Regions from separate parts of the Peribacillus sp. FW305-BF15 genome, predicted to be linked through region 3. Evidence: a T-box and tRNA genes for the amino acid it is inferred to sense, from the RefSeq annotation. Region 3 holds a T-box; the other regions hold tRNA genes.
The links. The T-box of region 3 lies ahead of argS (arginine--tRNA ligase). A T-box ahead of a tRNA ligase gene usually reads a tRNA of that ligase, here a tRNA-Arg.

Region 1 (10,062 bases), on a different contig from region 3:
TTAAAAATCTGAAAGATGGCAAGGAGTATGAAAACCTATTTGCCTCTGCTGTAGCAAGGGCGGAAGCGGACTGGATCGTTGGGATGAACGCGACGCGTGCCCTAACGACCAAGCATAATGCCCAATTATCCTGCGGGAGGGTCCAAACGCCGACACTTGCGATGATTGCAAAAAAAGAAGAGGAAATAAAACAGTTCCAGCCTAAGAAATATTATGGCGTTTCGGCAAATGCAGAACCCAATTTGCGCCTCGTCTGGCAAGATGCCCAATCAAAAGATATCCGCACTTTTGATAAAAACAAGGCAGAAAAGGTTCTTGCAGCCGTTAAGGGGAAAAGTGCAGAAGTGGTTGAAGTGAACAAGGCACATAAGAAAAGTTTTTCCCCTTCTTTATATGATTTAACAGAACTTCAACGGGACGCCAATAAGAAATTCGGCTATTCGGCGAAGGAGACGTTATCGATCATGCAGCGCTTATATGAAAGCCATAAGGTCTTGACTTATCCAAGGACGGATTCACGCTTTTTATCTACGGATTTGGTTGATACGCTAAAAGAAAGATTACAGGCTGTAAGCATTAAACCATATGCCCAGTATGCATCGAGGATCCTGCGCAGCCCGATTAAAACAAATAAATCGTTCGTGGACGATAGCAAGGTTTCTGATCACCATGCAATCATCCCCACTGAGCAAACGCCGCTGCCGGGAAAACTGAGTGACAAAGAATCGAAAATCTATGATTTGGTCGTTAAAAGGTTCCTTGCTGTATTGATGCCGCCTTTTGAATATGAACAAACGACCATCACCGCAAAAATGGGGCAGGAGATGTTCATGGCAAAAGGGAAGGTCATCCTGAAGTCAGGTTGGAAGGAAGTTTATGATCACCAATTCGATGAGGAAGAAGCTAAAGATGGCCTTGCGGAGCAACTGCTTCCGAACGTTCAAAAAGGTGACAGTTTAACCATTTCGACTGTGAAACAAACAGAGGGTGAAACGAAACCGCCGGAACCATTCAATGAGGGGTCGCTTCTTTCGGCAATGGAGAATCCCGCTCGTTTCATGGCAGGGGAAAGCAAAGAGCTCATCAAGACTCTTGGTGAAACTGGCGGGATTGGAACTGTTGCAACACGTGCGGATGTCATTGAAAAACTGTTCAATAGCTTCCTGATCGAGAAGAGAGGAAAGGGCCTTCATGTCACCTCGAAAGGAAAACAACTTCTTCAATTGGCACCTGAAGACTTGCGTTCTCCAGCTTTGACAGCCCAATGGGAGCAAAAGTTAACTGCGATAGCAAAAGGAAAGCTGCCAAAACAGGCTTTCATCGGCGATATGCGCTCCTACGCCAAAAATATCGTCCATGAAATCAAAAATAGTGACCAAAAATTCAAGCATGATAACGTGTCAGGAACGAAATGTCCTGATTGCGGCAAGCTGATGCTGGAAGTGAATAGTAAAAAGGGAAAAATGCTTGTCTGTCAAGATCGTGATTGCGGCCACAAAAAAAGTGTTTCACGTGTAACAAATGCCAGATGCCCGCAATGTCATAAAAAGATGGAAATGCGCGGTCAAGGAGAAGCACAGACATTCACCTGTAAATGCGGTTTTCACGAAAAACTATCTTCTTACAATAAACGAAGAGGTCAAAATAAAAATCAAAAAGTATCCAAAAATGAAGTATCCAATTATATGAAAAAGCAAAATAAAGAAGAGCCGATCAATACTGCATTGGCAGATGCCTTGGCGAAACTGAAATTCGATAAATAAATGAAAAAGGATGGAGCAATCGCTCCATCCTTTTTCGGTATATTCCTGCTTCGACTAAATTTCATTCAGTACGGTGCCATGTAATTCATATTCAAGTGTTTTGTCAGTGTGTGTGTGTTTATCCGAATCTATTCGTATGAGCGTACTGAATGGCTTCTGATCACCCGGACTGAAAATTGCTTCATCATTCTCTGGATTCCATAGGCTGTAAATACTCATGATCGTATCTTCCTCCTTTGGATGAGAAGACTAGTAATTCCCATGCTTGATTATCTTCCAACTCTTCAATTGACTCTAACGCTGATCACCGGGACTAAACACCGCTGCGTCATTCTCTTTGTTCCATTGGCTTCTGATTGTACTCATCATGCACTATCATCTCCTTTGGTGAGAATGTCTTACAGTATTTGTATACCCGGATGGGACAGGTTAAAACATATATTTTAAAAAAAACATGATTATATCCAGAAATCAGTATTTGTATATATCGACGTCATAAATAAGACTTTTTTTACTTTCAAACAGTTGTATGGTTGTTCGCCAATATTTCCAACCTTTATGCATAGTTTTGCAATCAGATTTTATTTCTATAAGACTTGATGAAATAATTCAGCTTTGGGACCTGCGTTTCCCATCAAAAAATCAACAGAAAAAAAACCTGCTACAACACGGAGAAACCGCATTATAACAGGGCTTATAAACTTTAGCGTCCCAGATAGGAATCGAACCTACGACCTACAGCTTAGGAGGCTGTCGCTCTATCCTGCTGAGCTACTGGGACATATATTAAAGTCGACGACTTATTTATTATATTTCTTATAGGCAAACTTTTCAAGCTAATAGCACATACTTATGAAAAAAAATCCTCATGAATGTTTAGTGTGTCGCTAAGTTTTCGTTTTTCCTCTTTTTTTCATTAAATGGAATACTTTATTGATCAGCGGTTTTCTGGTACTATTATACTATAAAAAATTCAGGAGAATGATAGTGAAAAAATATAGAGTGTTAAGGATGGCGGCATTGCTGGGGGTTTTGATTTTACCTGGATGCTCACAAGGGATTTTAGAGGGGATAGGCACAAAGACGGCTGCACCGATTGCGGAAGATGACATTGAAGTGGCCGAAGCGGCTGAGAATGGGACCGGGCAGGATTCGGAGGGGCAAATCGATACGGGAGGCTGGTTAAAGGCCGAGTCCCCGGTCCAGCTTCCGATATTGATGTATCACAGTATTTCTGAAGGGAATGGCCTTCGGGTTCCAAGGGAGGAATTCCGATCACAGATGGCTTGGCTTCGGGAGAATGGTTACTATACATTATCCCCTGAAGAAGCATTCCTCGTTTTAACCGAGAATCGGATGCCAAGTGAGAAGTGCGTCTGGATTACTTTTGATGATGGCTATACAGATAACTACACGGAGGCCTTCCCGATATTAAAAGAACATGATATGAAAGCAACTGTCTTCATGATCGGGAAGTCCATTGATAAAGGTCATCACCTGACTGAAAATCAAATGTTGGAGATGAGCAGGGATGGGATTTCAATTGAAAGCCATACCATCAGCCATTTGGAGCTGAACCGCATGACGGCAGAGCAGCAAGAAGCGGAAATGGTTCAGTCGAAGGTGCTGTTCGACCATATCCTCGACCAGGACACGACAGTGCTTTCCTATCCGGTTGGTCGGTATAACGAAGAGAGTCTCAGGCTGTCAGAAGAAGCTGGATACAAGATGGCAGTCACTACCGAACCTGGGGGAGCTTCAAGCGACCAAGGGATGCATGCTCTGCATCGAGTTCGGATTTCACCAGGGTTATCGATCAATGGGTTTGCGTCGCTGATTGAAAATGCTTCAAAGCATTGAAGGGTGAAGGGGCATTTCGCACTTGTTCAGAAAAATCATATAATAATCGATTCTTACATGGTGTATAATGAAGGCAGTGAAAATTATATACATATGAACGATTTGGTGTCTTAATGACTTAAAAGGGAAGTTGGTGAAATGCCAACGCGGTCCCGCCACTGTATATGGGAGCTGACGGCTGTGTACCACTGTATGAGATATGGGAAGGTGCCGTTGACGATGACCATGAGCCAGGAGACCTGCCAGAATTCGTACACCTGTAACCTACGCGGATGGGAAGGTGTGTGGCAGACCCTAAGAAAGAGTCCGTATTGATATTGTTGCCATGCAAGCATCTTCCGTTTAACGGGAGATGCTTTTGTTTTGGGGGGTATCTTCCAGTATTGGTTTTCTCTGTTAGGTATGAAGAAATTAAATAAAAAGATTGTGGGGAATGAAAATGAAGAAGATTTTTGGTCTGATACTGTTAATGTTGCTTACTGCAGGCATGATGGTAGGCTGCGGTGGTGCTGCTGATGAAGGAAAAGAAAAAGAGCAAACGAACCATGCTCAACACGAGGCTTTCCCGATTACGATTAAAGATGCAAGTGGGGAAAAAGTTACGATAGAAAAAGAACCGAAGAAAATCGTTTCGTTGATACCAAGTAATACGGAAGTGGTCTTTGCACTTGGTTTGGGTAAAAAGGTCGTTGGTGTTTCCGACAATGATAATTACCCGGAAGAGACGAAAGAAATTGAAAAAGTTGGCGGAATGGAAATGAACACGGAGCTGATTGTCTCCATGAAGCCTGACCTTGTTCTTGCGCATGCATCAAGTGCCCATAATTCAAATGAGGGTTTACAGCAGCTTAAGGATGCTGGAATAGATGTGCTCGTAGTCAATGATGCACAAAGCTTTGACCAAGTCTATGAATCTATTGAAATGATTGGAAAGGCAACGGGAGAACATGATAAGGCAAACGAAATCGTTGCGGATATGAAAACGAAGCTCAAGGATATCCAGGAAAAAGCCAAATCCGTAAAGAAAGAGGATAGGAAGACCGTTTTAGTGGAAGTTTCGCCTTCACCGGAAATATACACACCTGGAAAAAATACTTTCATGAATGAGATGCTTCAGATTATTTCAGCGGATAATGCGGCTGCTGAATTGGACGGTTGGGCAAAAATTGATGAAGAGTCGATGATTGCTGCAAATCCTGATGTCATCATTACAACGTATGGTTATTATACGAAAGATGCAGTAAGTGGAGTGAAGGCCCGAAAAGGATGGCAAGACGTAAATGCTGTTAAGAATGGCCAAGTCTTTGATGTCCATTCTGACTTGGTGACCCGTTCCGGTCCACGCTTAATAGAAGGAGTAGAGGAACTTGCCAAAGCAGTCTATCCGAACCAGTTTGACAACTAAATGGGCGTTTGCCTATTTGATTGCGTTGTTGATTTTGTTATTCGCAATGACGATAGGCATTTCCTTTGGTTCGGTGCCAGTTCCGATTCCCGTACTTATACAAATAATCGGCAAGGAGATTTTCCACTTGCCGATTTCTGCCGATCCGGATGTGATGCTTACGAATATCGTGATGAACATCCGCTTGCCGCGGGTGCTGCTCGCTGGTTTGGTTGGGGCATCACTTGCGATCGCGGGTGCGGCTTTTCAAGGACTGCTCCGGAACCCGCTCGCTGATCCTTACACATTAGGTATTTCATCAGGAGCATCGGTCGGCGCCGTATTGACGATATTTTTGAATATATCACTGCCATTCATCGGTTTATATACTCTTCCGGCATTGAGCATCTTATGTTCAGTGCTCACGATGCTCTGCGTACTGACTTTTGCAAAAAAAATGGACCGGTCGATGAAAGTAGAAACGATCATCTTAACGGGAATCATTTTCAGCTCGTTTTTAAGTGCCTTCATTTCATTGATGATTGCGCTGACGGGTGATGAATTAAGACAAATCATCGGCTGGCTGATGGGAAGCGTCTCAATGCGCGGCTGGAATTATATCGTAATCATTTTGCCGTTTTTTATCATTGGCTCGTTGACCTTAATCATGAATACAAAAGAATTGAATGCGATGACTTTCGGGGAAGACCGGGCAAAACACTTAGGTGTGAACGTCAAGCGGCGGAAAATGTGGATCTTGATAGCCGGTTCGACATTGACAGGGGCAGCCGTTGCCGTTTCAGGGGCGATTGGTTTTGTAGGATTGGTCATTCCTCATTTTGTCCGAAAGCTTTGGGGACCTGACCATAAACATTTGCTTCCGTTGTCATTGTTGATAGGAGGCGGATTCTTGATATTGGCCGATTTTGTAGCACGAACGATCATTGCCCCATCGGAACTGCCGATCGGGGTGATCACCTCACTTATCGGGGCACCTGCATTTGCGCTGATTTTATTAAAGAGACGGAGAGAAGGGTAAAAACGGATGCTTGAAGTAAAAGGGTTAACAGGTGGATATCACAACAAAGCTGTTTTGGACTCTGTCTCTTTTGATGTACATAAAGGGGAATTATTCGGGATTCTTGGTCCTAATGGCAGCGGGAAAACGACGCTTTTAAGTATGCTTAGCGGGGTGCTCGATTATAAAGGCGGAAGCGTACGGATAAGCGGCAGGGATTTGAAGGATTATTCGTCAAAACAACTTGCACAGGTCATTGCCGTGCTCCCTCAACATTCCTCATTAGCTTTCTCCTATACAGTAAAAGAGACGGTCTCGCTTGGGCGATATGCCCATCAATCAGGTTGGTTCCATAGTTGGTCCGCAGAAGATGAATCGATTGTCCAGCGGGTGATGGAACAAACGGGAGTAGCTGATTTTCAGGATCTTCATTTTGATCGATTATCAGGAGGGGAAAGGCAGAGGGTCCTGCTGGCACAGGCCCTTGCCCAAGAGCCGGAAATCCTTTTTTTGGATGAACCTACGAACCATTTGGATCTTTCCTATCAAAAAGATCTTCTTGATCTAATGAGGAAAATGGCAAAAGAGCAGAATTTGACCGTTATTTCAATTTTTCATGATTTGAATTTGGCTGGATTATATTGTGATCGGCTTATGCTGCTTGAGAAAGGGCAGATTCAGGTTGTTGATGTGCCGAATGAAGTGCTTCAACAGGAACGGATTCAGGGTGTATATCATACGACGATCGAAAAACATCCGCATCCCGCCCTTCCGAAACCGCAAATGTTCATCGTTCCGGAAAAGCATGGCCAGGATACTATCCCGTTGGAAATTGATGAATCTTATTTGACAGTCGGATTTGAGATGATTCAATTGAAGTCTCCGATCCCGCTTAGAACGATGTCTTCTGGAGTGACTGGTTCTGGGACGGGCTGGCATAAGTATTTTGTGAATAGGCACGTCCATCATGGTTATGATTGCGAGGATCATCATGTTGAAATGGCCGACTATTTAACAGCTCATGGTTTTGAGCCTCAGGAAACGGTAGGGATGATGACAGCTGTCTTTCTCGATACGGTCGCAAGCAAGCTATTAAGAGCTGAAGATTTCTCGGTTTTTATCATTGTGACGGCCGGTGTAGGGAATGCCATCGACGCTTCATTAGCTGACCGGCATTCTTGGAGTTCCGCTCCAGGAACGATAAATACATGGATATTCGTAAATGGGCATTTGGCAGAAGAGGCATATATCCACAGTATAGTGACTGCGACCGAGGCAAAAGTAAAAGCGCTTCATGATTTGCATGTCATGGATAAGGTGACAAATACTTGTGCAACAGGAACATCGACAGACAGCATTTTGATTGCGGCAACTCAAAGAGGGGCAAAGCTTCAATATGCAGGCACCATCACTCCGTTAGGGAAGCTGATCAGTCGCGGTGTATATGATTGTACAGTGGAAGCCTTAACGAATAATCGGAAACGGATTGAGGAATTATGATTTATCATCATCTTTTTGCGGTTACGCTGGCGTTCTTCCTTGATTTATTAATTGGAGATCCGCCAAGTTGGCCGCATCCAGTCAAATGGATAGGAACGATGATTAGCAAGTTGGACCTGGCATTCAATAAAGGGGCATATAAGAAACGGAAAGGGCTCTTCATGTTGATCATCGTCCTATCGGCGGTGTTATTGATTACAGTTCTTACCGTTTATTTGGCTTATCTAATCCATCCGCTTGCAGGTATCCTTTGGGAAGCTGTTGTCATTTCAACAACGATAGCTCAGAAGAGCCTGAAGCAAGCTGGGATGGATGTTTGCCTTCCGCTTAATGAACGGGATTTCCCTGAAGCGAGGGTAAAGCTTTCCTATATCGTCGGCCGTGATACGGCTGATCTTGATGAGCCGGAAATCGTCAGGGGTACCGTGGAAACAGTAGCGGAAAATACCAGTGATGGGATTACAGCGCCATTATTTTGGGCAGCTATCGGCGGTGCGCCGCTCGCGATGGTGTACAGGGCGATTAATACCTGCGATTCCATGGTAGGGTACAAGAATGATAAATATGGGCAATTCGGATGGGCTTCAGCAAAGCTCGATGATATCGTCAACTGGATTCCCAGCCGCCTCACCGGATTCCTGATGTTGCTGAGCTCGAAATCCGGCTATCATGGATTCGGCGCCAGATGGAAGATATTATTCAATGACGCAAAAAAACATCCAAGCCCGAATAGCGGGTGGTGTGAAGCAGGCGTTGCTGCGATTTTGGGAATACAGCTTGGAGGCCGTAATATGTACAAAGGAATTGTTTCCGATCGTGCGAGGATGGGAGTTCCGCTTGTTCGATTGGAGGCAAAACATATACCACAAACGATTACCATCATGCATCGGTCATCTTTTCTATTTCTGCTGATGCTATGGCTAGGGGGACTTATTCTTGACATTACCTTCTCATGGCTCTAATCCTCATTATCTTTATGAAGCGCTGAAAATCGAAATGCCTGAATCGGTTCTCGACTTCAGTGCTAACATCAACCCATTGGGTCCGCCTTTACGCATAAAGCAACAGTGGTCTGGGTTTTTCGAAGGAATCCTTCAATATCCAGATCCGCATGCCATTGAATTGACAAAATCCATTGCAAAAAAAGAAGCACTTCCTGAGCAATCCGTTTTGGTGGGGAACGGTGGTGCTGAAATCATCATGCTGGTAGCGAACGGATTAGCCAATCAAAGGGTGCTGATCATACAGCCGGCATTTGCGGAATATGCTGAAGCTTGTTTGGCAGCAGGTTGTAAGGTCGATTTTCACCAGCTTGATGCTCCTGGGTGGCAATTGGACCTGGAAAGATTGATTCCGCGATTACCCGAATATGATGCCATTTTCTTATGTACGCCTAATAATCCGACGGGAGTTTCATTTAAGCGGGATACAGTTAGGGAATTGATCATTGAATGCCAAAAAGCGGATTGCCTGATTGTCCTGGATGAGGCTTTTTATGATTTCACGGAGGATGCCTTTAGTTATGCTTCTTTAATCAATGCATTTCCACATTTACTCATACTAAGATCAATGACTAAAATCTTTGCGATCCCCGGTTTGAGACTAGGCTATTTGCTTGCGTCACCTGACATCATAAAACGGGTAAGAAATTATAAACCGCATTGGAGTGTCAACCATGTGGCACTTGAAGTAGGGAAAATCTGTCTTGCAGAAGAAGCCTATATGAGAAAAACAAGAGACTATATTGCATGGCAAAAGCAAAAACTATTCCGGTTTTATGAGGAGCAGGGGTTGGATGTCTCCGATAGCACAGTTAATTTTTATTTGGTGAAAGATGAATCTTTATCCCTTTTCCCCTTTTTGCTGAAAAAAGGAATCGTACCGCGCCATACCTATAATTTTCCGGGTTTGGATGGAAGGTGGCTTCGGTTTGCAGTGAAGAGTGAACATGATAACGAAGCACTGATGGAGGGGGTAAGACAGTGGAGAAAGCAAGGCTCTGTTTTATAACCGGGGGTGTCCGTTCTGGAAAAAGCAGCTTCGCGGAAAGAAAAGCCCTGGAGTATGCACTCCAGATGGATGGGAACTTGCATTACCTCGCCTGTGGCCGAGTCAGTGACGCTGAGATGGGTGAACGCATCCTTAGGCACCGGAAAGATAGGGAAAGCAGCCCGATTGCGTGGAAGACCTCCGAATACGCAACGGATATTACAAGAATAGGGGCGGATATTGATCAGGATTCCATAATTCTGCTCGATTGTCTGACAACCCTGCTTGATAACGAACTATTTGGCCCTGGCCTTCCGCTTGAAGAAGAATTCTTAAATAGCGTTTTTTCAAAAATAATAACCGGAATCAATGAGATAAAAAAACAATCCAATTGTTTAATTGTCGTGAGCAATGAATTGGTGCAGGAACCGATTTTCCAGGATGATTTCCTTCATATATACGGAAAAACTCTGGGATTGCTTCATCAAACGATCGTCGGGCTGGCCGATGAAGCCTATCTAGTGGAAGCGGGAATTCCATTGCGGAAG
Region 2 (10,062 bases), on a different contig from region 3:
CCCGGGAGGCAAGTGTCATTTTGGATTACTATAAATTAATCAATAAAAGCAAGCTCCGTCCAGTTCATCGCTTTTATACAACCGGTTCAAGAGATATGTTTGGTTCCATCGCGTCGAGCTGGCTCGGTATTCATGCCAATACCATCGAAACAATTAAAATCGATCACTTATAAGACTTCCATTTGGAAGTTTCAGACTGCAGACAAACTTAATGAAAATGGAGTTTGTCTGCAGTTTTTTTATGGTTTGTACATGTGGCCGTTGATTGGAACGTGAGGGACTCGCTTTCCCTGCAGGTGCATGAAAGGATCCTATCCAGCATTCAGATTATACTTGGGGATGGGAGTTGATTGTTCCATTCAGGAAGTCTCCCAAATCCTGATGAAGCTGAAAAAGATGCATCAATACGGGCAAATTGCCCAGCTCCATTATCGGAGGGAAAATAATTGGTCTATTTTCCCCTAGGGCTCGTATAAATAGGAGTACAAACTGTCCTAGGAGTGATTTTATGTCCAATAAATCAAAAGTAACAATGGCTGTGACCATTCTGGCATCTTCTTTTTGGCTTTCAGGCTGCGGATTATTTGGCGGTGAAGAGAAAAAGGAAATTGATCCCCCGAAGGATGTTTCATTAGTCGAGGATGAATCTTCATTAAAAGAAACAGAAACGAATGGTGAGGAAAAGCCAACGACAGAGGGGGAAGAAGGCGCTGTAGAATCGAAAACGGTGAAGACGGAGTTATATTTAATTGATAAAAGCGGGTATGTGGTTCCACAGACATTGGAACTTCCTAAATCGGAAGCTGTCGCTAAACAAGCCCTTGATTACCTTGTCAATAACGGACCAGTCACGGATAAACTTCCAAATGGGTTCAGGGCCGTCATTCCTGCCGATACCCAAATAAGCGTGAACATTAAAGACGGGGTGGCTGTGGCGGACTTTTCGCCGGAATTCAAAAACTATCAGAAAGAGGATGAACTTAAAATCCTTCAAGCCATCACATGGACCCTGACACAATTCGACTCGGTCGATAAAATCCAAATGAGAATCAATGGGGAAGATATTTCCGAAATGCCGGTCAATGGCACACCAATAGATGAAAATATCTCAAGGTCTTCAGGAATCAATATCGATACGAGTGATGTAGTCGACATTTCCAATACCAAAGCACTCACCGTTTATTATGTAGGCGGTGATGAGGAGTACACATATTATGTTCCCGTGACGCGCAGGATCAGCGAAACGGTGACTGATAATGTAACAGCAGTCATTCAGGAATTAACGAAGAGTCCTTCGGGTTCTAGCCTGCAAACAGGGTTCATGAGTGATGTAGCTTTACTTGACGAGCCAAAAGTGGCAGAAGGTAAGGTCAGCCTGAATTTTAACGAAAATATCCTTGGAAGCTTTAAAGAGAAAAAGGTATCACAAGAGGTCCTTGATGCCTTGGTCCTTTCCTTGACGGAACAGAAAGGAATTGAAAGCGTTGAAGTGCAAGTGCAGGGCAGCGCAGATGTTCTTAATGAAGAAGGTAAGAAATTATCCGAACCAGTCGTCCGTCCAGAGAAAGTCAACACAGGCAGTTTTTAAATATATGTAGAAATAAAACAATGAGGCAGCTCGCAGCTGCCTCTTATTTTTTTTTGCCTCCGCCATTGAATGACCACGCTGTTAAAGAGTGAAAGCTAATATCGCCCCAAGGCAATTTCCCGTGTTGTGGGAAAGTTTTTACATAAATAAATTTTAAAAAGGGGAAATTACTTTTAATCATGTAATGGATGGGGGGATATTATGGATCAAAAGGTCATTCAGGCTTTACACATCTATGTTTTAATCATCATGAATACAGGATTCATGGTGCATGTCCTGCTCCTCCCCAATATACTATCCGCATCTCAACGCGACGGATGGATAGGTGTCATAATAAGTGTTGTTCCATGTATCGTTTGGACACTATTTATTTTTTATATTTATAAAAAACTAGATAAAGAAGATATAATCTCTTTTCTGAAAAAATGGTCTACACCTTTTGTTACATATATTTTCACGATAGCATTTGCCTTGTACTTTATAATTAACGCCTTCATAACCGTCAAATTTACATTGATTTGGGCAAAAGCTAATTATACTCATGACATTCCAAACATCGTAGTCGTCAGCCTATTCACTTTTATTTGTATTTTTGCAAGTTATAAAGGAATACGCACCATAAGTACTTTGGCTCTCCTATTTCTTCCGGTCGTCACTATTTTGGGGATATTTGTGGGGCTGGGGAACACGAGTAATAAGAATTACGAATTATTGTTCCCGATATTTGAAAGCGGGTATCGCCATACACTAAATGGAATGCTGTATACGAGTGCAGGATATTTAGAAATCATCGTTTTTTTATTTTTAACTCCTTACTTGAAAAACAAGCTAAAAGCCAAGTGGCTTTTACTGGTTGGTATTATCCTCATCATGCTGACGTTAGGCCCCCTCATGGGAGCGATGGCGGAATTTGGTTCTGTGGAAGCGGTGAAAATGAGGAATCCGGCATACGAACAGTGGAAGTTGCTAAGATTTGGCTATTATATTACTCGACTTGATTTCCTTTCCATTTTCCAATGGCTTTCAGGTGCCATGATCCGAATAAGTTTATGTTTATTTATAGGCTATAAGTTAATCTCGAATTCAAAACATCAGAAGTGGATACTGCTTTCACTATATTTGTTAATTGTTATTGGAACGCTAATCCATTGGGATGCTACTTCATTTTTTAATCTTTTATACAAATATTTCTTTCCAATAAGCAGTCTGTTTCTTTTTAGTGCTGCAATTATACTGTTATTTATTATTTTTAAAAAGGGAAAAGGAAAAGGTGAAACATTATGAAGAAGGGAAATTTGAATGGTACTCCTTCTTACATTGACCAAATCCGAAAATGGTTCGAACATTCTTCCGATGTTGTTTTAAGAACAAAAACTTTTGATAATGAAGGTCTTTATTTGTTGGGATTTTTATATGCGCCAAACTTAGTGGATATGCCATTCATCAATGAAGTGATTCTGCCTACAATATCTAAAGCGGTTCAAGAAAATGGCGAATTAACAATTGATCAATTAAGCAATATCATGGAGATCAGTACGCTTAAAAAGGGCTCCGATTTAAAAGACGGAGTAGAAAGCATCCTTTTTTCAGGAGACCTGATCATTATTAATGAATCTTCCAACGAAATTTACCATACCCCATTAGCCAATTCCCCTAAGCGCAGTCCGGAAGAATCCAATATAGAATCTTCCATTCGGGGACCTAGGGATGGATTCGTTGAGAATATAGCGGATAACATGTCTTTAATTCGCCAGAGGTTAAAAACGGCATCACTTAAATGTATAGAATATACAATCGGGAAAAGAAGTAAAACTAAAATATTGCTGCTATATATTGATGACATTATCAATCCCTCGATTCTTTTGGATGTTAAAAAACGATTGGATTCATTAAAGGCTGATATCATAGTCAGCAGTTACCAAGTTGAAGAACTCTTATATGATACTCCATTTTCCATTTTCCCCTTAATGGAGTATATCGGTCGACCGGACTATGTTGTTGAATCCTTGAATCAAGGCCGCTTTGCCATCCTGGTAGACGGGAATCCCACAAGCTTGATCGGACCAACGAGTATTAATCAGTTACTTTATGCTGCCGATGACGCACATGCAAGCTTTTTTTACATTAGTTTTATGCGCATCATTCGTGTAGTCTCATTATTTGTAACGGTTACGTTACCGGGGTTTTTTATAGCGTTGGTTACCTATCAATTCGATCAAATTCCCTTTTCGCTTCTTGCGACGATTTCAATCACGAGACAGGGATTACCCATACCTGCTTCTTTGGAGGCATTCGTAATGATCATATTGTTTGAACTATTTAAAGAAGCCGGTCTTCGCCTGCCAAAAGCTGTTGGTCCGACGGTTTCTGTATTGGGTGGATTGATTATAGGTGATGCAGCGATTCGGGCAGGGCTGACTTCACCCTCCATGCTCGTAGTAATTGCTGTTACAGTTCTCTCAAGCTATACCCTAATCAATCAGAATATCGCTGGGAATATCGTTCTTATAAGGTTATTCATATTTGCATGTTCAGCATTTCTAGGCTTGTTTGGATTCTTCATGGGAATATTTCTTATCTTGATTGTTGTGGTTTCCTTGGAAAGTTTCGGACAGCCTTTTGTGAATCCATTTTCCAAACCAAATAAATCGGACATGTTAAAAGTCTTATTCAAGCTTCCGTATGGGATGTTAAGGCAGCGGAATCAAGCTCTACAATCCAGTGATAATGAATCGCAAAAGGAGTCGGACAAATGAGAAAGCTAATTGCAGTCATGGTAATTGGCTGTCAACTTTTATTGACGACAGGCTGCTGGGGAATGAAGGAAATTCAAGCTCAAACATATGGATCCGCTCTAGGGATCGATTATAAAGAGGGTGAATTCATCTTATACTTTCAAGCATTGAATTTTGCGGATATAGCAAAACAAGAGGGGGCCACAGCATTACAAGAAAAAACTGGTGTTGTCATTGGGAAAGGTAAAGGGGAAAGTATCGAAGAAGCATTTACTGAATTGGAACAAAATGCAGCATTGCCACTTTATATCGGGCATGTTAACTCCTTCATTTTAAGTGAGGATGTAATCAATAAGAAAATGAAGGATTTCATTGAATATGTAGGGAAAGAGCCATTATTGCGATACAATTCATGGCTGTTTGTTACAAACGAGGATATTAAAAAGGTGTTTAACGGTGATAGTTTCTTTAATCTTCCTAACTTATTCACGATCATTCAAAGGCCAGAGACCGTTATTAATGAAAACTATTTCATTTCCCCGTTAAAATTCAGTGAACTGGTTTCGAAATATTATCAACCGGTTGGTTCCATTTTAATTCCCTCTATGGTAATAAATGAGCATCATTATACAGACAGGGGGAAAGAAAAAAAGATACCAACGTTGAATGGCGGCTATGTTTTATCAAAACAACAGTATAAAGGGTTTGTAAGTAAACAAGATTTGACTGGTATGAAATGGGTTGAAAATAAGGCGACAGTCATGTTTTTTTCCCTGAATAAACAAAAGGTTAGTGTTGAAATCATGGACCCCAAAACAAACATCAAAGTATTGGAACAACAAAAGAAACCCTTATATGATTTAGAAGTTAAAGCAAATGGGATATTGAAACAGAATTTAGACAACTTGGATATGGAAAAAATCGAAAAAAAGGTAGAAATAAAAATTAAGCAAGATATTTTGAAGACATTGGAGACGGGGGAAAAAATCAATACAGACCTTTTTAACATAAGTGAAAAGGCATACAGATACCATGTCAATAAGTGGGATAATAAAATTATTAATTCCTTTGATAAGACTTCAATAAATAACATAAAAGTTAATATCCATATTGAACATAGTGAAAATTACAAACGTTAGTTTATAAGTTTCAGGTTATTGCAGGTGAGGGAGTTGTGTTAGACTTAACTTATCTGGAAAATTCAGCGGCTGTTGTTGATCATGATAGGCAGAGTTGAATCCGTCCGTTGGCACTGGAGAAGAAGCGGCTTTTACATATGACGAATGACAGCAAATTCTTTCTCAGCCCCAAAAGAGCTCCGGTGCCGATAAAATGAAAAAGGGTGAAATGGAAATGAAGACAGTAATCATTGCAACGAAAAATAAAGGGAAAGCCAAGGAGTTCGAAAGCTTATTTTCTGCTAAAGGTTATGAAGTCAAAACACTTCTCGATGTACCGGATGCCCCGGATGTGGAGGAAACAGGCACGACCTTTGAAGAAAATGCGATCCTGAAGGCAGAGGCCATTGCCCATCAGCTAGGCCACTTTGTCATTGCTGATGACTCCGGATTGATTGTAGATGCATTGGAGGGCCGTCCAGGCGTTTATTCTGCCCGCTATGCTGGAGAGGCCAAGAGTGATGAAGCAAACACGGAAAAAGTCCTCCGCGAACTGGAAGGCGTGCCAAAAGAGGCTAGGACGGCGAGATTTTATTGCGCCTTGGCACTAGCGTCACCCAACCAGGAAACGATTACGGTATCGGGAACGATGGAAGGCTTGATCACGGAACAGCCCTCAGGAACGAATGGATTTGGTTATGATCCCATCTTTTTTGTAGAGGAACAGGGCAAAACAAACGCTGAATTGACAAAAGAGGAAAAAAACCAAATCAGCCACCGTGCCAACGCATTGAGGGCTCTAGATGAAAAACTTGATCTATTTCTAAAAAGGGAAGAAGGAATGTGACGATGAAAGTGCTAATAATGAGTGACAGTCATGGCTTAACTCATGAAATCAGCATGATTGCCGAGCGTCATAAACAAGAGGTCGCCGCCATGATCCATTGCGGTGATTCAGAGTTGGAAAGAAATGATCCTCACATGGCGGAGTTTTTGGCCGTTGGCGGGAATTGCGACTATGATTCGGCATATCCGGATGATATTGTGGAGAATATCTCAGGCAAGCGTTTCTTCGTTACGCATGGACACCTCTATAACATAAATATGACCTTGATGAACCTATCTTATAAAAGTGAGGAGACAGGGGCGGATATTATTTGCTTTGGTCACTCCCATGCTCCAGGTTCAGAGTGGATTGACGGCAAGCTCTTCATCAACCCGGGAAGCATACGGCAGCCGCGGGGACGAAAAGAGAAAACCTATGCCATTTTGGAGATTGGAAATGACCAACTTGAAATCATCTATTATGACCTTGAAGGAAAAATCGTTGAGGATCTAAGAAATGCTTATCAAATGGAATGACTTCATGTATAATGAACAGGAAGCGTTTTTCCCCGCTTCCTGGTTCTTAAAAAAAGAAAAAAACTTTTTTTGAAAAACCGTTGACTTCCTTTTGATATCCTACTATAATAAGAAGTGTCCTAAGGGAACAGTTAAGGTAATACATAAGTTTTACCGCAACTTATATCATAAACGTCTCAGTAGCTCAGCTGGATAGAGCAACGCCCTTCTAAGGCGTCGGTCGGGAGTTCGAATCTCTCCTGGGACACTAACTTAAAAAGCCAAAACCTTCTAAAGGTTTTGGCTTTTTTACTTTTTTGGTTGTTTAAGCTAACGAGGGTCATTTTGATTTGCATCCTTTTAACCATGAAATTTTTTATTTATATTTATCGCAGGTGGATGACCATTTATGTCGAACTTGTAATAAATAAGGAGATGTTTAAATGAATAAAGATAGATTATTCAAGTTCATTCAAACTTCCACTCGGGGCAATTTCTTCTCAGTCGAAATAACCGAAGATGGAACAGAAGTGGTCCAATTAGCCAAGGAGTTGGAAAAAGAAGGAAGAATCAAGTTGAGGGAATGTAAACGAAAAGAAAAAGGTGTTTATCTGGAAGGAATACTTAAATTTGTGCCTAGCTAATACTTAATGAGCTCTGCGAAGGATTTTTATTAGGAATTTCATAAAACATCCTTCGCCGACAAAATGGGAATCGGAGACCGAACAGTGAGGTGAGGGTTAAAAAAATTCATGAACGGTCGAATATTGTGTGGTTTAGGTCGATAAACTGCTCAGGTCTTTATGGTCTTAACTGTAATCCTCACTGGATTTAAGAAATTTGTACAGCGCTACTTCCGGATTACTGGCAGCCGAGACACCAAAAGTGCTTGCTTTAATGCGACTTGGCAGACAGTCGGTGGAAAGGGAGCGAATTTCTGAAATCAACTTCAACTTTCTCAAATAAAAAACTGTAGGCAAAAAGATTTCTATCTGAATTTTTAAACATAGTTGATTGGGTCGGGTGTGCGAGACTCCTGCGGGAATAGCAGTGCCTGGGGCAACGTTCAATTTGTACAAGCTAAAAGAACTGTAGGTAAAATCGACTTACATCGAATTTTGTCAGCAGCTGAGGCATCCATACTTGGATGTCTTTTTTTTGATCAAATTCTATTTAAGGTTTGGAGATTTTTTTTATGATTTCACGGTTTTTGATTATTGCCGTATTCAATTCTTCGACGGGTGAACTTTTTCATCAGCTTCACTCAGCTGCATCGATTGTTTTTGTATAAGTGATTCAATCGTGAGACTTTGAATTGTTCGGATACATGTTGTAATGCCATGTGCAAATCGGTGTTATGGATCGATGGGATCGACTCATTTTCCTCTTTCGATAAGATATCCTCCTCTAAAGCTTATTCACGTTTATAAAGCATATTATTGGGAAAATTCCGCTTATTACTCATGATACTAAATCGGCATAGTGCCATGGGAACCGTAAAGTGGAAGGTGAATCCCTTATCAGCTTTATGTTATAAAGCCCCTCTGACTAAGAAGGCCATAATTTGCTGGAGTTATAAAAAACAGAAAAAACATTGACATAATACAAACAAATCAATATTATGTTTATTATATTATAAACTTTATAGGGAAGTGTTTGTTTAATGAAGGACGCGGAAATGTTTTGGAGCGCATCTCAGGATGAGCTTAAACAAGGGTACATCGAAGGTGAGAATCAATATGTTTGTTTGCTGTGTGGAAATGCAGTTGAAAAGGGGATAGTATACCCGAAAGATGGAGTTCTTTATGAAGCGAAGAGGTATATGCGCATTCATATTGAACATGCGCACAGCTCGGTTTTTGAATACTTGATTGATCTCGATAAAAAACTTACAGGTCTCACCGACCATCAAAACCGTCTCCTTCGCCTTTTTTATCAAGGGAAAAATGATGCTGAGGTTCAGGAGGAAATGGGAATTGGCAGTCCTTCCACGATTCGGAACCATCGCTTTGTGTTGAAAGAGAAAGAGCGTCAGGCTAAGTTGTTTTTAGCTCTGATGGAACTTTTGAAAGATAAAGATGAACACGCGCCGGCATTTATCCCGCTTCATCAAAAAGCAAGGATGGTCGATGATCGTTATAACGTTACTGAGGATGAAAAGGTGACTGTACTGAAAAAATACTTCCCTAAAGGCAGTCAGGATGCATTAAAGTCTTTTCCGCCAAAGGAAAAACAAAGGCTGATCATTCTCCAAGAAATTATGAACCGTTTTGAAAATGAGCGGAAATACGAAGAAAAGGAAATCAATCAAATATTGGGTGCGATTTATCATGATCATGTTCTTTTGAGAAGATACTTAATAGAATATGGATTCTTGGATAGAAAGCCTGATGGGAGCCAATATTGGCTGAAGAAATGATGACTGGAGGCAAGAAAGATGGATCGTAAAAAAGAATTGAAGCAATTATATAAAGAAACAAAGGTTGAAGCAGGGATATACCAAATCAGAAATACGGTAAATAATAAAGTCTTTATCGGAAGCACCAGGAATTTAAAGACGTTGAAGGGGAAACAATTTGAATTGGAAGTCGGGACAAACACCAATAAAGTGCTGCAGAGTGAGTGGAACCAATATGGGAAAGATGCATTTTCTTTTGAGGTACTGGAGGTATTGAAGCCAAAAGAAACAGGGTTTTTTGATGCTAAACGGGAATTGAAAAAACTTGAAGAAAAGTGGATGGAAAAAATACAGCCTTACGAAGAACGGGGATACAATAGAATGAAACCCGCTGACTTATAAGTGGCCTTTAGGGATTCTCCTTGATTCCCGGCTCCCGGTTTACCTTTGATGCATTTCATTCTTATTTCTTTATGAAAAATAAGGTATTATGGAAGCAGATGGTAATATATTTAAGTGTTTATGATTAGGGGGTGGCTGAGATGGAAAATGGAGATGGATATCTAAGGGCGAAAAAAAGGTTGAAAACCTTAAGGCATTCTACATTCATATAATGGTGTATGTATTGGTGAATGTCATGTTGATTGCGATTAAGATTAACCTTTTGACGGATCCCGGTTATTGGTGGTTCCTTTATCCCCTCGGTGGGTGGGGGATTGGTGTTCTGATACATGGAATTACCATTCTTGCACAAGGAAACTTCGGGTCTGAGTGGGAAGAAAGAAAAATAAAAGAATATATGGAAAAGGATAAAAAGAACGGCTGAATTTGGGCGTGTTCAAAACAGGGGGTCATTTGTGGCTCTTTTTTTGTGGGAAAAAT
Region 3 (10,062 bases):
TCCGGAAAGTGATTTTTCATTTCTATGATGCTATTCACGCCGAACTCTTTAATCAGGGAAGTCCCCACCTCAATCCAATCAATCGAGGCTTCCACGCGTCGTGCCATTTCAATGGCTTCCTCCATATTCATGCGATCCAACGCCAGCTGTATTTTCATGACGAAGCCACCTTCATTTGCTTGACTGACGTAACCGCAGGCTTTTTAACCATCAATGTGAGTAACGCTGAAATCAATAACGATCCCGCCATGAAAATATAGGATGCTCCAGGCCCGCCGGTCAATCCGTTTAAATATCCGACGAAATAAGCACCTACAAATGAGCCAAGCGCTCCCATGCTATTAATCAGGGCCATTGCTCCGCCTGCCACATTCCTTGGGAGAATTTCAGGAATGATGGCAAAGAACGGTCCATATGGCGCATACATCGCACCGCCTGCAATGACCAACAGGGCATATGAAAGCCAGAAATTCGATGTGCCGAGCATGAAGGACCCGAAGAATGCGATTGCCCCCACAAGCAGCGATGTCCAAACGAACGTTTTTCGATTCAATGTTTTATCCGAAAAATAGGATAGTGCCAGCATCGAAATGACCGCTAACAAATAAGGTCCGGCTGAAAGCCAGCCCGTTGCCACGATATCCATGCTCGATGCTTGTTTAATAATGGACGGCAGCCACATGACGAACCCATAAACCCCGATGCTCCACATGAAGTATTGGATACTGAGGACGATGACCTGCTTTGACTTAAAAGCTTCCCGATAATTTTTCACAGGTTTTAATGCGGCCTGTTCTTTCTGGAGGGTCGCTTCCATATCTTGCTTTTCCTGATCTGTAAGCCACTTGGCATCTTTGGGACGGTCATTGACGACCTTATACCAGATAAACGCCCACAGGACAGCCGGAAGTCCTTCAATGATGAACAGCCATCTCCAGTCGAATGCCTTCAATAGGTAGCCGGAAAGGATCGACATCCACAATACAGTAACTGGATTCCCCAGAATCAAAAAGGTGTTGGCCCGGGAGCGTTCTTCTTTTAGAAACCAGTGGCTTAAGAAGACGAGCATCGCGGGCATAACAGCGCTTTCAACAACACCAAGCAAGAAGCGAATCGGATAGAGCCATGCCACACTTGTCGCCATCCCCGTCAAGGTCGCCAGTCCTCCCCAGAGAATCAAGCTCCAAAAAATCAGGATTTTGGCACTTTTCTTTTCTGCGTAATGTGCACCTGGAATTTGAAAGAAGAAATAACCAAGGAAAAACAGCGCGGCCAGAAAGGAGGATACCCCAGCTGTTATATTAAGGTCTTCCCCCATTCCTCCCGCTACGCCAAACCCATAGTTGGCACGGTCGAGATAAGCGAGACTGTATGTGATGAACACTAAGGGGATCAATCTCATCCACCTTTTTCTCGAAGCTACTTGTAATTGAGACATGATTGAAGCACTCCTTTTTTCATAAAGTGTTCTAGCTCTTCCATATCAGGAAGGCCTTCGTGATCTCCGGAAGACATCACGGCCTTGGCCCCTATCGCATTTCCGCGTAAAACTGCTTCTTCATTCGATGCCCCTTCCAGTAAAGCGCTGATTACCCCGACAGCAAACCCGTCCCCTGCCCCTACGGTATCCACGACTTCCGCTACGGTAAAACCCGGTACCTCCTTCCTTTCATCTTGGGTTGCAAAGTAGGCTCCTTCTTCCCCGAGTTTAATCACCACAAGCTTAACACCGAGTTCGAGGTAGTAACTGGCGATATCCTCTTTGTTGCTGTATCCTGTAAGAATTTCACCTTCCTGAATTCCGGGAAGCAGCCAATCCGCCTCCTCCGCAAACATATTGACGATGCTGATCATCTCCCTTTCATTCGGCCAGAGTGATGGACGCAGATTTGGATCGAATGAAACGGTTACACCCTTTTGTTTCAGATGTTTCAAGACTTGCCATGACAGATCTCTGAAACTGCCGGAAATGGCAGGAGGTATCCCCGTTAAATGCAGGTGCTGAGTTGAAGGGAGTTTCTCCAGGGGAAAGTCCTCCAGGGAAATCTTACTGGCGCTTGAATTCTTCCTAAAGTATTCAACGACCGGATCTCCTTGTTCGACTTTGGATTTTAACTGGAACCCAGTTGGATTGAATGGATCCATCAAAACATGGGAGACATCCACCCCCTCATTTGTGAGCGTTTTCATAATCATGCGCCCGAACGAATCATCGCCCACCTTGCTCATCCATGCAGTTTTAATCCCTAACCTTGACAGGCCAATCGCTACATTGGTTTCGGCCCCTGCCACATAACGCTTATAACGCATGCAATCATCAAGGCTGCCCGAATCCTCAGCGATGAACATCGCCATTGCCTCTCCCATCGTCAGTACCTTAAGCTCGTTCATGGCTGACCTCCTGTTCCATTTTCATAAGTGAAATATAAGTCGCTGCATTTTCCAATGTTACCGGGAATTCAATCGCTACCGGACAAGCGCCATTAAACTTTTCCAATAACTCCATTACCTCAGGCAGCAGCGGCATCGATACCGGCTCAGTCACCCAACCCTCTTTCTCGCGTTTCACTTGCTTTAAATGAATATAGTCCACATATCCCGCTAAACCTTTCGCAGCTTCCATTGGAACTTCTTCTGTATACAGCCAATTGCCCGTATCAAATGTCAATCTTATCGGGATATCGAACTTTTCGGAGCAACTCAGGAAATGAGCGATCCGGTTTACGTTACCACCGCCAAGCGTCTGATCATTCTCGATGGTGATTTTCATTTCACGGTTTTGCAGATTTTCCACCAAGGCTTCATTCATTCGAAACATATCTGTTTCAAAAAAATCGTAGTTTCCTAGAGGCATCTTCAGCAATTCCGCTCCCAATTCATCCGCTTCCCTTGCCAAGCGTTTAAAACCTATTTCATTCATTTGATGGTTCGAGCCGATCAGGAATTCAGGAGCGGAATAATAAATGTCCAAGTTAAGCTCCCTGCATAAGGCACCCAATTCTTCCAGAGAATCATCCGGCGTCAATAATTCTTTTCTGATTTCGATTCCATCAGCTCCTGCGGCTGCTACCAGTTTTATGATTTCAAGATGTCCGAGCGCTTGAAGCTTTTCGGCCGGTATTGAATTCATGCATACAAAGACTTTCATATTAATCCTCCTGACCCCAAAATGGTATCGGTACCATTTTGTGAGTTAATAAAGTCTTCAAGTTTAGAAGACTTATGATTTTTGTATAAATGGAGTCGTTTTCCTTATATTCAATTTCGCTTGATACGCCATTGTCTGCGCTGGGGAAGCCTGTCCATCAATGCGGCGCAGGATCATTTCCATAGCAGCGACCCCGATTTGGTATGTGGGCTGTTCAATCGTTGTAATGCCCGAATAAACGATGGTGCTCCAATCCGGATTATCAAATCCCATCATTGCTAAATCTTCCGGGACCGACAGTTTCTTTTCTTGTAAAAGTAAAATTAATTTTAATAGCACGACACTATTTGCCGTCAATATAGCTCTTGATACGCCTTTTGAGTCATCTAAAAAATGCTGGAGCTTGGACTCGACATCTTTTAAATCATCGACATTGACCTCAAAAACATCACCTGAACTCGGATGGCTATGGTTCATCAACGTTTGCTGAAAAGATAGCCGCCGCTCATGCCTGGTACTGACATTGCTGGCAGGTTCGCTGAAAAATGCAATTCGTTCATAATTTTGGCCAACCAAATAATTGACAGCTTGTGAAGTAGCCTGAAAATTATCCAATCCTACCGTATCGATTTCAAGATCTGGCACCTTCCGATCCAAAAGGATGATCGGGGTCTTTTGCTCTTGCATCTGTTTTAGCATGTCGTGATTACCGCCAGTCGTATGAATGATAAGCCCGTCGATGCGATGGGATAAAAGCATATCAAAATAGCCTCTTTCCTTCTCGGGGTTATTATCCGAATTGCAAATCATCAGATTATATCCATTCTGGCTGCATATATCCTCAGCCCCCCGAAGGATGGCCGTCGTATATGGATTGTTGATGTCCGCCACGATGATTCCAATCAAATAACTCTTATTGCTTTTGAGCCCTCTTGCCATCGTGTTTGGGCGGTACTCCATTTTGGTGATCGCCAGTTCGATTTTCTTACGGGTCTTGTCAGAGAGTTCATCAAATCTCCCCCCTAAATACCGGGAAACAGAGGTCTTTGAAACACCTGCTTCTCTAGCAACATCGTAAATTGTAACCTTTGCGTTTTCTTGTTTAACCATTACATTCATCCATTCGCGAATTTTGGAACCGGTTCCATTTTTATAAATATTAACACATTACCAATGAATGTCAATCCATTTTATTCAAATTCTTTTTCTTCCGCTGAAAATGCGTAGCTAAGCTGACAGCCTGTTGCTTTTTTCACCGCACTCCTTCATTTCCCTATACTAAAATATATTAACTAAACTGTATAATATAAACAGTTACAGAGAGGGGAAGGCTTTTTTTAATGAAAAATAAATATTCAAAATGGTTACTTGTTGTAGTTATATGTATGGGTGTTGCTATCGGAGGTTATTGGAATTATTCCAGTATTGCAATTGGAGGAACATCTGATAATGGTATGTGGAAAGCAAATTATAAGAAAAACTCTGATGAAACAGTCGGCGGATGGATTGGACATCTTCAACAAAAGTCTTTGCAAGGTCAAGATAAAAGAAGTAAGCTTTACTGATAATGGAAAAATAGTAGTGGAACATAAGGGATTTACAGAAGGAAAAAGTGAAGATGGCTCTGTTACAAAATTAAATCCGTTATCAACGGATTTTTATTTGGGTGATCCTCCAAAAAAAGAGCATGTGTACAAGCTGCATATTACATGGGAGAAAAAAGGACAGCCCAAGACAGATACTTTTCTTCTAAAATAAAAGAGCTTCGTTCATGCAAGGATATAGATAAATTATGGAGCCATTTTGAAACAAAATGGCTCCTTTTATAGACATGGATTACATTTTATTCGGCGTTGAAATGCCCAATAAACTTAGCGCATCCTTCAATACGATTGCAACGGAAAAAGCGAATGAGAGCTTCATTTGTTTCCATTCATCTTCCACTAAGATTTTCGAATGTGCATAATACTTATTGAATGCACGCGATACATGCAAGCTGAATTTCGCGATTTGTGATGGATCGGCTTGTTCAAATGATTTTTGGACAATGATCGGGTATTGCTCCAGCAGCTGGATGACTGGCCACGCATATTCGCCTAAAGCTTCATATTGGATGGTCTGCTCTTTAAAATCACCTTTTTCAAGCAAGGAGGAAATTCGCGCATATGTGTACTGTACATAGGGGCCCGTTTCTCCCTCAAAATTCATCATTTGCTCTAATGAAAAATCAATATCGTTCATGCGGTTATTTTTTAAATCATTAAAGATTACCGCTCCGACACCGACTTGTCTAGCAACCAGTTCTTTCTGTTCAAGCGCTTGATTTTTTTCTTCAATATTGCGCTTTGCAGTTTCAATCGCCTCTGCCAATACATCCGCAAGCAGCACAACTTTCCCTTTACGGGTCGACATTTTCTTACCGTCTTTTAGCATCATGCCAAATGCTACGTGCTGTAAGTCTTTTGACCATTCATACCCCATTTTTTCAATGACGTTAAAGAGTTGTTTAAAGTGCAGGGATTGTTCATTTCCGACCACATAAAATGTTTTCTTTGCCTCATACTGTTTTTTACGATACATGGCAGCAGCTAAATCACGTGTGGCATAAAGTGTCGCACCATCGGTTTTCGTAATCAAACAAGGCGGCATATCTTCCAATTGCACGACATAGGCACCTTCTGAAAGGGCAAGCAGGCCTTTTTCTTTTAGTTCCCCGACAACCGCATCCATTTTATCATTGTAAAATGCTTCGCCGGCATAGGAATCAAAACGGATGCCCAATAAATCATAAATCGTCTCGAATTCTTTTAACGACGCATCCCTGAACCATTTCCACAATGCCAGTGCTTCCTCGTCCCCGTCTTCAAGCGACTTGAAGCTTGCGCGTGCTTGTTCATTCAATGATTCATCCGTTTCGGCTCTTTCATGGAACTTCACATAGATTTTCAATAATTCCTGAATCGGAGAAGCTTCGATTGCCTCTTTATCTCCCCACAGCTTATACGCGACAATCAACTTACCGAATTGCGTGCCCCAATCTCCTAAATGATTGATACGAACGGCATTGTAGCCATTTTTTTCGGCAATGTTGGCCAGTGCATTCCCTATGACCGTTGAACGTAAGTGTCCCATGGAAAAAGGCTTGGCAATATTCGGGGAGGAATAATCAATCACGACATTTCCTTGTTCAGTCTGCATCGAACCATACTGATCCTTTTCCCTTAATATCGTTTGCAGCACGTTTTCCGTCACCATCTGTTGATTGACGAAGATATTCAGATAACCTCCCACTACGTTCACTTCTTGAATCAACGTACTGTTTAATTGTTGGGCTATTTCCGACGCAATCACCTGAGGCGATTTTTTGAATTTTTTCGCAAGAGTAAAGCACGGAAAGGCGACATCACCTAACTCCATCAATTTCGGCTTTTCCATTAATTTTTCTATTTCACTTGCTGGCATTTCATTGTTCAAAGCAGTTGAAATCAATTCTGCAATTGGTTTATTCATCGTCATTTTCCCTCCTAAACAAAAAAGCCCCCGTCTCTAAATAAGAGACGAGAGCATGAATTCCCGTGGTACCACTCTAGTTGCCACAAATTGCGGCCACTTTCCATTGTTAACGAGGTGACTCCCCGATATTCCCTACTGAACGTTTCAAGAAATTTCTCCAAAGTGCGCTTCATTCATCCGACCTGCATTAGGCTCCCACCATCCCTAACTCGCTTTCCATTTCCAAATGAACTACTCTCTTCATCACAGAATTTTCAATATTATGATTTAATCCATCGTACACAATTTAAAAAAACGTGTCAACAGAATTTAAGAAACAAATCCTAACCAGCCGGTAACTTCATTTTATCCTTGATCGTCGTAAAATACTTCCGTACTGTCCCAATTGTGCCGCTTTGATTGGACGGCTCAATATTGGATGGACCATCGGCTAACAGCCCTAACACTCCCATTTCCCGGCCATTATGGCTGGAAGGCCCATCAATAAGCTCTGGGGAGTATATTCGCTTGCCATCCATTATGCTGCGAATCGAGCAGGCTAACTCTTCACCCGGGTTATCCTTCAATAAATAACCACTTACATCAGCCTTTAATGCGAGTTGAAAATAACCAGTCCTTCGAAATGTCGTTAAAATGACCACTTTGCATTCAAATGACCTTAATGCTTCCGCTGCCTCGAGTCCGCTCATTACAGGCATCTCCATATCCATGATACACACATCAGGCCGTAATTGGTGTACAATAGCCATCGCTTCTTCTCCGTTACTGGCTTGCCCGACAATTTCTATATCTTCTTCAAGATTGAGTAGAGAACTTATTGCCTCTAATAGCATTTGCTGATTTTCTGCAATGACAATTCGAATCATTTTTAAGTTCTCTCCTTTATCGAGTTCCTTATATGAAACAAAGACTCCCCAAATCCGAGGATTATTAAGGGAGTCTGGAATGATACATGAACGTTACAGTTCAGATTTCACTTGAGTGGAAACACTTTTTTTCGTTAAATATTTTATGTCCTTGAAACCGACGAAATTCTTGGATTCCTCATCCCATAAACGGAAACCGAGTGAGCGCAAGCTTGTCGCAAGAGTGATCGTCGGAACGTTCTCTAAAGGCTGCGTATTATTATGCGCCATTTCCAATTTATAGTTAGGCACCCTTGGACTTAAATGGTGAACATGATGGTAACCGATATTGCCAGTAAGGAACTGCATCAGTTTTGGAAGCTTATAAAAAGAACTTCCCTCCACTGCTGCCAATACATATTCCCACTCTTCATTTTCTTCAAAATAAGAGTCCTCGAATGTGTGCTGGACGTAAAACAGCCAAATGCCGATTGAACCGGAAATCATGAAAATGGAACCTTGTACCAGAAGGAACGACTGCCAGCCTACTGCCAGGCAAAGCAATGCCGCAAAAACGACGATTAATGCATTCGTCAAATACGTATTATTTTTTTCCTTCTTTCTAGCACCTTTACGGTTAAATCTATTTTTAAGAAGGAAAACATAAATCGGCCCCAAACCAAACATGACCAATGGATTACGATAAAAACGATAAGCAAAACGAAGTTTAAACGGTGCAGCCAAATACTCATCTACCGTAAGGGTCCAAATATCACCTGTACCCCTCTTATCCAAATTACCGCTTGTTGCGTGATGCACTGAATGCTCATGTCCCCATTGATCAAACGGAAATAAAGTCAAAACACCCATGATCGTACCGACGATTCTATTCGCACGGCGGTCTTTGAAAAATGAATGATGCGTACAATCATGAAAAATGATGAATATTCTCGTCAAGAATCCTGCAGCAAACACAGCTGGGATTAAAGCTAACCAATAAGAAACGGAAAGACTTATATATGCTAGGTACCATAGAATGATGAACGGCCCCAAAGTATTGATGATCTGCCATATACTTTGCTTTGTCGTTGATTGTTCAAAAGGAGCAATTTGTTTTTTCAAGGATTTCGTATTTTGCAAGGTCATATTTCAATTGCACTTCCTTTTTTTTGTCGTTATCCATAGTATAAAGAATCCAACCTGATTTTATTAGTACCAGGTGTCATGACTAGAAGATGACAAATGTCATGTACAAGTCAATTCCAGTGACAAACGTAAAAAAAGGCCAACCAGGAAGAACCGGTTAACCTGTACACATATATAGGATTTCTTTATCTTCAAAATAACAGGCGGCCTTACTTTAAGAACAGGACTGTCAATGCTTACAGTCCCATCAGTAAGCAAATGAAGACCCGTTACTCTCCTTTTAAAAATAAATAAAGACCATAATCCGTCGAAGTTGAGGCATAACCCATTTGGCGCAACATGGCCGTGATATTGCCCCGATGATAGGTTCCATGATTCACGACATGCGGTACCAATTCGGCTGCACTTGTTTTCATTTGTCCGCCAGCTGGATTCTCAATTATAAGAGGTTTATGCATATTTTCTTTTTGGCCAAGCAGCGATTTGTACCGCTCGGACAGCTCAATAAACATGGCCTCCATTTCCTCCAATTCCTTTGACTCTGTTTGTTCCTTCCGTTGTTCTGCCAAATCCAATGCATGTTTCATGCTTTTACCGGAAAAAACTTCCGCCCACCCCAGATCGGAAAGATACACATGGGCCATCACACTCGATATCGATGAAAACACACTTTGAACTTCCTGATGGTAAACTTCCTTTGGAAGCTCTTTTAAACGGTTGAAAATCTGATTATTTGCCCATATGTTGAAATCATAAAACTGTAATTCAAAATTTGACATATAAACCCTCCCCTTCTACTTACAAATCACTTGTCCTTCTTACGGAATAATTCGTCCCACGCGATGTTAGAAATGCCTTTCCACAATGTACCTCTATTTATATGGCTATTCTCCATAGTAAACTAGTAAAGTTAAATTTTACAAAGGGGAATAAAATCATTGTGAAAAAATTCTTTGGATGTTTTATTATGTTAAGCCTTCTTTGTATGTGTCTCTTTCCAACCAGTGGTCATTCATCAAGTAAAACCCAATCCATAGGTTTTGTTAAAGCGGACAATACAAAAGTTTTTAGTTCTCCTAAATTAGGTTCCACTCTATTAAAGACCTTAAAGAAGGGCGAAGAGTTTCCCATCATTTCTTCTTCCGTTGGGGATTCCGCGGGGCCCATCATTCATAAAGTGAAGTCTGGAAACACACTATGGAAAATAGCAAATCAATATGGTGTTTCAGTAAGTGAGCTGCAAAAAGTAAATAAATTAACTTCTTCCGAAATAACTGTTGGCCAAAGCCTGAAGATTCCCCAGAAATATAAGATCCATAAGGTTGTATCAGGCGATACATTGTGGAAGATTTCCACTAAATACAAGGTAACAACAAATGATTTGACGAAATTAAATAACTTACGCACGGT

Region 1: it has a tRNA-Arg gene. The T-box ahead of argS (arginine--tRNA ligase) is inferred to sense a tRNA for this amino acid. The anticodon was not compared.
Region 2: it has a tRNA-Arg gene. The T-box ahead of argS (arginine--tRNA ligase) is inferred to sense a tRNA for this amino acid. The anticodon was not compared.

Annotation. Positions count from the first base shown of each region.
Region 1 covers NZ_JBYSYV010000003.1:206,342-216,403, reverse strand. The annotation lists gene AC3WLU_RS04385 (DNA topoisomerase III) at 1-1,763, shown strand, start outside; gene AC3WLU_RS04380 (hypothetical protein) at 1,818-1,982, opposite strand; tRNA gene AC3WLU_RS04375 (tRNA-Arg) at 2,471-2,544, opposite strand; gene AC3WLU_RS04370 (polysaccharide deacetylase family protein) at 2,775-3,623, shown strand; cobalamin riboswitch at 3,710-3,884, shown strand; gene AC3WLU_RS04365 (ABC transporter substrate-binding protein) at 4,063-5,028, shown strand; gene AC3WLU_RS04360 (FecCD family ABC transporter permease) at 4,991-6,046, shown strand; partial or broken gene AC3WLU_RS04355 (heme ABC transporter ATP-binding protein) at 6,053-6,802, shown strand; gene AC3WLU_RS04350 (adenosylcobinamide amidohydrolase) at 6,809-7,525, shown strand; gene cbiB (adenosylcobinamide-phosphate synthase CbiB) at 7,522-8,487, shown strand; gene cobD (threonine-phosphate decarboxylase CobD) at 8,462-9,535, shown strand; gene AC3WLU_RS04335 (bifunctional adenosylcobinamide kinase/adenosylcobinamide-phosphate guanylyltransferase) at 9,508-10,062, shown strand, end outside.
Region 2 covers NZ_JBYSYV010000013.1:118,264-128,325, forward strand. The annotation lists gene racE (glutamate racemase) at 1-173, shown strand, start outside; gene AC3WLU_RS15680 (GerMN domain-containing protein) at 509-1,588, shown strand; gene AC3WLU_RS15685 (GerAB/ArcD/ProY family transporter) at 1,790-2,872, shown strand; gene AC3WLU_RS15690 (spore germination protein) at 2,869-4,344, shown strand; gene AC3WLU_RS15695 (Ger(x)C family spore germination protein) at 4,341-5,462, shown strand; gene AC3WLU_RS15700 (XTP/dITP diphosphatase) at 5,677-6,288, shown strand; gene AC3WLU_RS15705 (metallophosphoesterase) at 6,291-6,803, shown strand; tRNA gene AC3WLU_RS15710 (tRNA-Arg) at 6,977-7,050, shown strand; gene AC3WLU_RS15715 (hypothetical protein) at 7,226-7,426, shown strand; gene AC3WLU_RS15720 (DUF2087 domain-containing protein) at 8,446-9,201, shown strand; gene AC3WLU_RS15725 (GIY-YIG nuclease family protein) at 9,220-9,582, shown strand; partial or broken gene AC3WLU_RS15730 (2TM domain-containing protein) at 9,723-10,006, shown strand.
Region 3 covers NZ_JBYSYV010000004.1:169,877-179,938, forward strand. The annotation lists gene hxlA (3-hexulose-6-phosphate synthase) at 1-158, opposite strand, end outside; gene AC3WLU_RS05725 (MFS transporter) at 155-1,438, opposite strand; gene AC3WLU_RS05730 (sugar kinase) at 1,420-2,391, opposite strand; gene AC3WLU_RS05735 (sugar phosphate isomerase/epimerase family protein) at 2,378-3,148, opposite strand; gene AC3WLU_RS05740 (LacI family DNA-binding transcriptional regulator) at 3,221-4,258, opposite strand; gene AC3WLU_RS05745 (hypothetical protein) at 4,489-4,713, shown strand; gene AC3WLU_RS05750 (hypothetical protein) at 4,730-4,906, shown strand; gene argS (arginine--tRNA ligase) at 4,985-6,664, opposite strand; T-box leader at 6,699-6,917, opposite strand; gene AC3WLU_RS05760 (response regulator) at 6,985-7,527, opposite strand; gene desA (Delta(5) desaturase DesA) at 7,621-8,652, opposite strand; gene AC3WLU_RS05770 (DinB family protein) at 8,922-9,431, opposite strand; gene AC3WLU_RS05775 (LysM peptidoglycan-binding domain-containing protein) at 9,620-10,062, shown strand, end outside.